DNA from 3 places in the Cellulosimicrobium funkei genome. Region 3 is predicted to be linked to each of the others. Evidence: riboswitches for the same ligand, from Rfam matches in the RefSeq annotation. Region 3 holds a riboswitch; each other region holds the start of a gene.

Region 1 (3,264 bases), on a different contig from region 3:
CGGCGCGTGGGTCGAGGTGCTCCCAGAGCCCGCCGACCGTGCGCACCACCACGGAGTAGTTGAAGAACACGAGCGCGACGACGATCGCGGCGAACGTCTCGTCGAGCCGCAGGAACCCGAGCGGGCCGCCCTGCACGAGCAGCGACCGGAACGCGACGCCGACGACGACGGTCGGCAGCACGAACGGCACCGTGACGAGCGCGCGCACGACCCGCCGACCGGGGAACCGGCACCGGTACAGCACGTACGCGCCGGGCACACCGAGCAGCAGCGACAGCGCCGTGCCGAGCACGGCCTGCCAGAGCGTGAGGCCGACGATCCGCCACGTGCGGGGCTCGGAGAAGACCTCCGCGAACCCCGAGAGGTCGAGGCCGCCGTCGTCCCCGACGAACCCGCGCGCCACGAGCGTGACGACCGGCCACGCGAAGAACACCCCGAGGAACGCGAGCGGCACCGCCGCCGCCAGACCCCACAGCGCCCCGCGCCCGACGCCGCCCCGCCGGACCGCCCGACCCCTCACCACGGCTCTACCTCGGGAAACCACGGTTCTCCCCTGCGCGACCACGGCTCTACCCCGCGAGGTAGAGCCGTGGTCGCCGGGGGACCGGGGGTCAGTCGACGACCGTCGCCGTCCATGCCTTGATCCACTCGTCGCGGTGCGCCGCGACGTCGGCGGGCGCGACCTCGAAGGGCTCGTCGGCGAGCGGCGCGAACTCGGCCCAGCCGTCGGGCAGCGCGACGGAGTCGTCGGCCGGGTACATGTACATCTGGTCGGCGACGTCGGCCTGGAACGTCTCGCTCACGAGGAAGTCGAGGAGCTGCTGCGCGCCCTCGGGGTTCTTCGCGTTCGCGAGCACGCCCGCGTACTCGACCTGGCGGAAGCACGTGTCGAGCAGCGCACCCGTGGTCGACGCGGAGCCGTCCTCGGTGAGCGTGAACGCGGGCGACGTCGAGTACGACAGCACGAGCGGGCGCGGGCCGGCGCCCTCCGAGCCGGAGAAGTCGACGTAGTACGCGTCGGACCAGCCGTCGACGACCTTCACGCCGTTGGCGCGCAGGTCCGCCCAGTAGTCCTCCCAGCCGTCCTCGCCGAACGCCCCGACGGTCGCGAGGAGGAACGCGAGGCCCGGCGACGACGTCGCGGGGTTGGTCACGACGAGGAGGTCCCGGTACTCGGGCTTCGCCAGGTCCTCCAGCGTCACGGGCTCGGGGATCCCCGCGTCGGCGAACCACGCGTGGTCCACGTTGACGCACACGTCACCGAGGTCGACGGCGGTGAGCTCGCCGCCGTCGCCGACCGCGTACGACGCCGCGGACTCCGAGACGTCCGCGGGCGTGTACGGCTCGAGGACGCCCTCGTCGATCGCGCGCGACGCGAAGGTGTTGTCGATCCCGAACACGACGTCGCCGAGGGGCGAGTCCTTCGTGAGGATCAGCTGGTTGACCAGCGCGCCGCCGTCGCCGGGCGCGACCTGCTCGACGGTCAGCCCGCTCTCCTCCTCGAACGCGGCGAGCACGTCGTCGCTCACCGCGAAGGAGTCGTGGGTTACCAGCGTGACCGTGCCCCCGCTGCCCGACGACGCGTCGTCGCCCCCGGCGCCGTCGCCCCCCGAGCAGGCCGCGAGGGCGAGGAGCGCGAGCGTCGCGCCCACGCCGGTCGCGAGGGCCCGGCCGCGGCGGGCGACGGTGGTCGTGTGCTGCATGTGTCCTCCCTGGACGTTCAGGAGGGGTCCACCGGCCCGACGGGCCGCGCGCCGGGTGGGCGCGACGGACCGCGCGAGCAGGTGATCGAGATTCCCGACTTCCTCCACCGGTGCTAACCGGATCAGGTTCGAGGGTCTGCGGTGGTCCGCACTCTCAGCTCCTCCAGGAGCTCCCCTGTCGTTCACCGCGAGCCTACACCGACCGGCTCCGAGTGGTTCTCGGAGGGAGCGCGCCGTGCTTACCGTCGGTGCAGAAGGACCACCCCAGCATCGGCTGTAGGCTCGCGAAGCACGGGACATCGAGTACGTCTTCGAGCTGCTCACCTCGACCGTGGTCAGAGGGCGCACAGCCAGGAACCCTGCCGGTTACTCGACGAACGTCTGCACCATCGTTCGAGACAGGTACGACGGCGGGCTCGTCACGATGTTCCGGGGAGGCCACGACATGCCCATATCACTGGTCCTGCGCAGGGAGCGCGGCGAGGACATCCGGCGTGCCGAGCAGACGTACCTTCCCGCAGATGCTTCTCGAGATCCTGCCGAGTATCCGCTCCTGAGCGGAGTCGACCCGTACGCCAACACCATCTTCAACGCTCGTCAGATGCACCAGCTCCTCGTCGAGGTCGACCGGCTCCTCTCGGGCCCGCTCGGCGTCGCGGAGCGCGCGTCGCTCGAGGCCGTAGCCGACCTCTGCCGGGACGCCCGTCGCGTCCATCGCTATCTCTGGTTCATCGGCGACTGATCGAGAATCTCGCGTTGTCGAACGCAGCCGCCGCGTCGCTGCTGCGGTGCGCGTCGAACGTCGACGTCGCGAGGCACGGCGAGCCCGCGTTCCTCGGGATCGTCACGAGCACGGGCTCCGCTAGTCCACCCCGTCACTCCGGCGGCGCTCATCCCTCTACCGCCTTTCCTGAGCGCCACCCTGAGAGATCCCTGAGAGTGCCTCCCACGGGACCAGGGGGAGGTCCGGGCGGTTCCCCGATGCCCGCGCGCCGGTGCCCGCGCGAGGGTCGGTGGTGACCGGGCTGCCCTGGCGCGGTCACCACGACGCAAGAGGGGAAGGACCATGAGCAGCTCACCGATCGCTGCAGTCGCCACCGGAGGCAAGAGGGCGGGCAGCACGGAGCGTGGCACGACGGCGGGCGCGATCGCCACGGCCCGAGGACTGGTGAGGACCTACGGTCGCGGCGAGGCCGCGGTGCGTGCGCTCGACGGCGTGGACGTGGACGTCGAGAAGGGCCGGCTGACCGCGATCATGGGCCCGTCCGGCTCGGGCAAGTCGACACTCATGCACTGCCTCGCGGGGCTCGACTCCCCCACGGCGGGGACCGTCGTCGTCGACGGCGAGACGGTCTCCGCGATGAGCGAGCGGCGCCTGACGCGCCTGCGGCGCACGCGCCTGGGGTTCGTCTTCCAGTCGTTCAACCTCGTGCCGACGCTCACGGCGGAGGAGAACATCGTGCTGCCGCTCGCGATCGCCCGGCGGCCCGTCGACCGGGAGTGGTTCGACCGCGTGGTCGACGCCGTGGGCCTGCGCCCCCGGCTGGGGCACCGGCCCGCC
Region 2 (3,264 bases), on a different contig from region 3:
TGCGCGGTCTGCGGCTCCGTCATGGACCGACGGTAGCGGCGCGCACCGCGCCCGGCCCCCGCACGACACGCGGTGCGACGGGGACCGTCGCTCAGGCCGCGAGGAGCAGGACGTCGCCGGCGCGCGCGGTCGGACGTCGGAGCGTCTCGGCGACGGGGAGGTCCCGCACGGGCTCGCCCGCCGGGGCGACGTGCCGTGGCGCGGAGAGGGCACCGCGCTCTCGCGCGGAGGACAGCACGCGGACGGGCGCGAGCGGCCGCAGCTCCTCGCCCGTGCGGGCGACGAGATCGACGAGGCGCAGGCCGAGGGCGCCGCACACGGCGGCGAGGACCTCGGACGACGCCTCCTTGCGCCCGCGCTCCACCTCGGACAGGTAGGCGGTGAAGACGCGCGCGGCGGCCGCGACGTCGACGAGCGTGCGCCCCTGCGCGAGCCGCGCCCGCCGCAGGATCCCCCCGATGACGTGGCGCAGGAGGGGCTCCGCCCGTCCGCCCGCCCGGGAGCGGGGGCTCGGCGTCGCCCCGTCCGGCACCACGTCCGGCAGCGTGCCCGGCACCGCGCTCGTCGCGTCCATGCGTTCACGCTACCCGCGGCCCACCCGGGTGCCGAGGCACCCGGGTGGGTATCTGCTGCTGGCGTAAGGCCGGGCGCACGACGCGAGCCGGCCGCGCGCCCGGCCGGACGGGTCACCAGCGCTCGAGCGACCAGGCCATCTGCCAGAAGCGGATCTCGTGGCGGCAGCTCAGCTCGAACGCGCGCTCCATGCGCGCGCGCTCCGCCTCGCCCGCGTCCGCGGCGAGCGCGTCGAGGCGTGCGCGCAGGTCCGTGAGGACGTCCTCGGTGCGCTCGGCCGCGTAGAACTGCCACCAGCCCGCGAGCGGGTGGTCGTCGCCGAGGGCGCCGGGCGTCGTCTCGCGCTCGCCGAGCCAGAAGCGCCGCGCGGACCAGATGTAGGTCCACGGGCACGGGAGCAGCGCGGCGAGCAGCACGCCGAGCGAGTCGCGGCCGGCCGCCGTCATGTGGTCCACGTAGGCCTGCGCGCTCGGCGCGAGGCGGTGCGTCTGCGCCTCCTCGTACGTCACGCCGAGGAAGTCGCACATCGCGTGGTGCGCGTGCGACTCGTCGTCGAGGAGGAAGCCGGCCTTGTCGTGGAAGTAGGCCGCCCACGACCGGTCGGGCGCGAGGGCCATGCCGAGGCCGTAGCAGCGCAGGTAGGCCGTGAGGTACTGGTGGTCCTGGCCCACGTAGTGGCGGACCGCGGCGGGCTCGACGGAGCCGTCGCGCAGCCCGGCCAGGAAGGGGTGGTCGTAGAACGTCTCGAAGAGGTCCGCGTACCGGCGGGCGAGGTCGGCGGTGAAGCCGGTCTCCTCCTGCCGGACGAGCGCGGTCGGGTCGTCCGCGAGGACAGGGTTCAGGGTGATGGCAGCAGGCGTCGTCATGCCCACGTTCCTCCGCTCGTGCTAGCGAGATCAGGTTCGACGGGTCCGGGCGGCCGTACCGCTCGTCTCAGTCCCTCGGCCCGGGCCGTGGCCCGGGCGGGACGCCCCGCGTGGTTCGCGCCGACCCTAGCAAGGACGGCGCCGGTGCGGGAGCCCTCGCCACGGTGTGGGAATATAGTTGTAGCGACAACAAGTTGGAGCAGACATGACCACGAGCACGCCGGGCGCGCCGACCGACCGCCTCCTGTCCCCGTCCACGAGCATGGACGCCGTCACGCTGCGCGTGGGCGACCTCGAGCTCATGACCTCGTACTACACAGGCGCGTTCGCCCTCGCCCCGCTCGAGGAGCGGTCGCGCGGCGCGGAGGTGCACCGTGTGCTGGGCCGCGGCCGCACACCCATGCTGCGCCTCGTGCACACGCCCGGGCTCCCGCCCGTCGACCCGCGCCAGGCCGGCCTGTTCCACACGGCCTTCCTGTTCGACGACGGCCCGAGCCTCGCCGCGACCGTCTACCGCGCCGCGCAGGACCGCCGCGGCACGTTCGTCGGGTCGAGCGACCACCTCGTCAGCGAGGCGTTCTACTTCACCGACCCCGAGGGCAACGGCGTCGAGCTCTACACCGACCGCCCCCGCGAGACCTGGGTGCGCGAGCACGGCCAGATCCTCATGACGACGACGTTCCTCGACCCGAACGCCTACCTGCGCACGCACCTCGACCAGGAGACGTTCGACGCCGGCCCCTCGCTCGCGGGCCGCGTCGGCCACGTGCACCTCCAGGTGGGCGACGTCGCGACCGCCCACGCCTTCTACGTCGACGCCGTCGGCTTCGAGGCGACGCTCACCGGGTACAGCGGGGCGCTCTTCGCGTCCGCGGGCGGTTACCACCACCACGTCGCGATGAACGTGTGGAACAGCGCGGGCGCCGGGCCCCGCGCTGCGAGCCTCGGGCTCGGCGACGTCGCCGTCACGGTGCCGGGCCGCGAGGACCTCGACGCGCTCGTCGCCCGCCTCCGTGCCCGCGGGCTGGAGCACGCGGACGACGGCCGCTCCGTCGTCGTGCACGACCCGTGGGGCACGCGCGTGACGCTGTCCGTCCCCGGCACCACGACCGAGGAGCTGCTCGCGCGCTGAGGCGCGGCGCCCCGGGCACGGGGCGCGCGCCCGGGGCACGAGGCGCACGATGGGAGGACCCGCCGAGCGCACCGAGGAGCGACCGTGTTCCGCAGCCTCTTCCCCGTCCTCACCGTGGCCGACCTCGACCGGTCCCTCGGCTTCTACCGCGACCTGCTGCGCGGGACGGTCGAGTACGCGTTCCCCGACGACGGCCCACCCGTCTACGTGAGCGTGCGCGTGGGCGGGTCGCCGCTCGGGCTCGGGCAGGGCGACCCGCCTCCGGCGGACACCCGCGTCGTGCTGTGGGTGTACGTCGACGACTGCGACCGCGCCGTCGAGCACCTCGCGGCCGCGGGCGTGCCCGTCCTGGAGCCGCCCGCGGACCAGCCGTGGGGCGAGCGCGTCGCGCGCGTGCAGGACCCGGACGGCACCGTCGTGATCCTCGGCCAGGAGGCCGCTCCCCCGGCCGAGCCGGAGGGGCCGACGGGGCTGTCCTAGCCCGGGGAGCCCTGGCGCCTCGGAGCCGACCGCCCGTCGGCATGGTGCCCCCACCGGGACTCGAACCCGGAACACGCCGGGTTTAAGCCGGCCGCCTCTGCCAGTTGGGCCATGGGGGCGCGGGCCGAATCTACCGCGCGCGCGGGGCTCCCCGGGCCCGTCGCCACGACGGCCGCCCGCTCGGACCCGGACGCGACGAGGGGCGAGCCGCAC
Region 3 (3,264 bases):
AGCGCGCGGATGCCGAGGCGGGCGAGCAGCGCCCAGATCCCCGCGTCGGGGCTCGCGTCCCCGCCGGCGCGGACGGCGACGCGTCGCATCGCGACGGTCGTCAGGGCGGTGCCCGACGCGACGAGCGCGTCCTCGAGCGTGAGCAGGTTCGCGGCCCCGCCGGTGCCCATGACGAGGCGCGACCCGACGGGCGTGCCGGCGACGACGAGCGGGTCGTCGGCGACGGCCGGGCCGCTCGCGGTGGCGGGGGAGACGTCGGTCGTGGTCATGGCTCCTCCTCAGCCGCCCTGGACGGCGGTGACGATCTCGATGCGGTCCCCGGGCGCGACGACGGTCGTCGCCCAGGCGCCGCGCGGCACGACGGCGTCCCCGACGGCCACCGCGACGCCCTGCGGCGTGCCGTCGGCGACGTAGGCGGGGACGAGCGCGGCGACGAGCCGCTCCAGGTCGACGTCGCCGTCGAGCGGGTACGGCTCGCCGTTGACGAGCGCGGTGGGTGCGGGTGCGGTCACGGGTCTCACCTCGGTGTCGTGGCGGTGCGGGCGAAGCGGTCGGTCCGGGCGGTGGCGAGGGCGGTCGCGACGTCGTCCCTGGGCTCGGTCCCGCCCAGGCCGGAGAGCCCGCCGAGCCCGGCGACGACGGCGTCGGCCGTGAGCGGGGCGAGCAGGATGCCGTTGCGGCCGTGGCCCGTCGCGAGGTGCAGCCCCGGGACGTCCGTCGGCCCGACGAGCGGGAGGTTGTCCGGGGTCGCGGGACGCCCCCGCGGCGTCACCTCGACCAGCGCGGCCTCGTCGATCCCCGGCAGGAGGGCGCGCGCGTCCCGCAGGAGCGCGAAGACCCCGCCGGCGGTGGCGCGGCGGTCGTCCGGGTTCTCCTCGGTGGTGGCCCCGACGACGACCTCCCGGTGACCCGCGCGCGGCCCCGCCGGCTCGGCGTCGCGCGGCACGACGTACACCGGCCGGCCCTGCACGAGCCCGCGCACGACGTGCTCCAGCGCGAGGTCCGGGCCGGCGTCGAGCCGCAGCGTCTGACCCTTCACCGGGCGCGTGGGCACGACGACGCCCGGCACGTCCGCGAGGAGGGCGCCCGACTGCCAGCCCGCCGCGACGACGACCGCACCCGCGCGGTGGAGCCGGCCGGCGTCGTCGTGCACGCCGACCACGCGCCCGGCATCGAGCGCGAGCCGGGTCGCGGACGCGCGGACGACGCGCGCCCCGGTGGCCGAGCCCGCACCCGCGGCGTCGCGCCCGCCGACCGCCGCGAGCAGCGCGGCGTGCGTCGCGCGCGGGTCGACCGCGTGGTCCGCGGGGGCCCACGCCGCCCCGGCGACGCGCGGGCCCAGGTACGGCTCGCGGCGGCGCGCGTCGGCGACGGTGAGCTCGTGCGACGCGAGACCGCGCGCGGCGTGCAGCGCGAGGACGCGGCGGAGCAGCGCGAGGTCGTCCGCGTCGTAGGCGAGGGTGAGCGTCCCGGCGGTCCGCAGCCCGACGTCCGCCCCCGTCGCCGCGCGCAGGTCCGCGGCGAACGCCGGCCACGCCGCGGCGGCCGCGAGGTGGAGCCGCAGGGCGGCCTCCTCCCCGAAGTCGGCCTCGGTCACCGGCGCCAGCATCCCCGCGGCGGCATGCGTCGCGCCCGCGCCCGGCGCCGGGTCGAGCACCGTGACGGTCAGGCCCGCGCGCGCCGCGCGCCACGCGACGGCGAGACCCACGATCCCGCCCCCCACGACGACGACGTCACGCGCGCCGTCGGGCACGACGGAGCCACCCGCGGACGGGTGGACGGACAGGCTCATGTGCGCTCCCTTCGCTGGCATGACCCAGATCAGGTTCGACGGTCGGCGGCGACGCCCTCTCAGCCCCGTGCGGGGCTCCCGTGCTGTCGGCCACAGTACCTCCTGCCGTGGGCCCGCCGAGGTTAGGCTCCCGCGGGTGAGCTCCGAGACCTCCACCACCCCGGCCACTCCCGCCCCGTCGGCGGCGGACGCCGCACGCGCCCGGCTCGCCGACGCGCGGCTCTACCTCTGCACGGACGCGCGCGAGGAGCGCGGCGACCTCGAGGACTTCCTGCGGGCGGCGCTCGCGGGCGGGGTGGACGTCGTGCAGCTCCGCGACAAGACGCTCGACGTCGCGCGGGAGCTCGAGCTCCAGGAGCTCGTCGCGCGCGTCGCGACGGAGCACGGCGCGCTGTGGGCCGTGAACGACCGGGCGGACGTGGCGTCGGTCACGGGCGCGCCGGTCGTGCACATGGGCCAGGGCGACCTGCCGGTCCCGGCCGTGCGGGCGCTGCTCGGCGCGGGGCCCGTGCTCGGCCGGTCCACGCACTCGGCCGCGCAGGCGGCCGCGGCGGAGGCCGACCCGGCGGTGGACTACTTCTGCGTAGGCCCGCTGTGGGCGACCCCGACGAAGCCGGGGCGGGCCGCCGTCGGCCTGGACCTGCTGCGCGACGTCGCGGCGACCCGGCCCGCGACGCCGTGGTTCGCGATCGGCGGGATCGACGCGGACCGGCTCGACGCGGTCCTCGACGCGGGCGCGACCCGGATCGTGGTGGTGCGCGCGATCACGGCGGCGAGCGACCCGGAGGCGGCCGCCCGCGCCCTGCGCGAGCGCGTCGCGGCGCGCGCCGAGGTGCGCACCGACGCCTGAGACGCGGGACGAGCCCCGCCGCACGGCGACTATCCTGGACGGGTGACGTCACCCGCCACCGCTCCCGACACCCCCACCACCGCCGAGGTGGCCTCGACCCCGCGGCCCGTGCTCGTCGTCGACTTCGGCGCCCAGTACGCGCAGCTCATCGCGCGCCGCGTGCGCGAGGCCAAGGTCTACTCCGAGATCGTGCCGCACACCTTCACGGTCGAGCAGATGCTCGCCAAGGACCCGGCCGCGATCATCCTCTCGGGCGGTCCCTCGTCCGTGTACGCCACGGGTGCCCCGTTCGTCGACCCGGCGCTGTTCGAGGCCGGCGTGCCCGTCATGGGCATCTGCTACGGCTTCCAGGCCATGGCGAAGGCCCTCGGCGGCGAGGTCGCCCAGACGGGCCTGCGCGAGTACGGCGGCACCGAGGTCGAGGTGTGCGCCGCGGGCGTGCTGCTCGACGGCACGCCGCAGAACCAGACCACGTGGATGAGCCACGGCGACGCCGTGCACCGCGCGCCCGAGGGCTTCGAGGTCCTCGCGACGTCGTCGGGCTCGCCGGTCGCCGCGTTCGAGGACCGCGAGCGTCGCCTCTACGGCGTGCAGTGGCACCCGGAGGTCAAGCACTCCGCGC

What was found. Region 3 has a riboswitch for thiamine pyrophosphate ahead of thiO (glycine oxidase ThiO). Riboswitches for the same ligand answer to the same signal wherever they lie in the genome.
Region 1: linked by a shared signal. The riboswitch ahead of BXA05_RS07010 (thiamine ABC transporter substrate-binding protein) and the one ahead of thiO (glycine oxidase ThiO) in region 3 are both predicted to bind thiamine pyrophosphate.
Region 2: linked by a shared signal. The riboswitch ahead of BXA05_RS17245 (TenA family protein) and the one ahead of thiO (glycine oxidase ThiO) in region 3 are both predicted to bind thiamine pyrophosphate.

Annotation. Positions count from the first base shown of each region.
Region 1 is NZ_FTMI01000002.1:622,173-625,436, reverse strand. Features, by position in the region: gene BXA05_RS07015 (ABC transporter permease) at 1-523, opposite strand, end outside; gene BXA05_RS07010 (thiamine ABC transporter substrate-binding protein) at 612-1,703, opposite strand; TPP riboswitch at 1,786-1,890, opposite strand; gene BXA05_RS19680 (hypothetical protein) at 2,035-2,445, shown strand; gene BXA05_RS07000 (ABC transporter ATP-binding protein) at 2,770-3,264, shown strand, end outside.
Region 2 is NZ_FTMI01000007.1:233,619-236,882, reverse strand. Features, by position in the region: gene BXA05_RS17255 (DUF6882 domain-containing protein) at 1-23, opposite strand, end outside; gene BXA05_RS20735 (helix-turn-helix domain-containing protein) at 92-574, opposite strand; gene BXA05_RS17245 (TenA family protein) at 687-1,439, opposite strand; TPP riboswitch at 1,430-1,558, opposite strand; gene BXA05_RS17240 (VOC family protein) at 1,645-2,571, shown strand; gene BXA05_RS17235 (VOC family protein) at 2,656-3,051, shown strand; tRNA gene BXA05_RS17230 (tRNA-Leu) at 3,094-3,170, opposite strand.
Region 3 is NZ_FTMI01000004.1:153,999-157,262, forward strand. Features, by position in the region: gene BXA05_RS11775 (thiazole synthase) at 1-269, opposite strand, end outside; gene thiS (sulfur carrier protein ThiS) at 279-512, opposite strand; gene thiO (glycine oxidase ThiO) at 518-1,792, opposite strand; TPP riboswitch at 1,782-1,884, opposite strand; gene thiE (thiamine phosphate synthase) at 1,929-2,642, shown strand; gene guaA (glutamine-hydrolyzing GMP synthase) at 2,685-3,264, shown strand, end outside.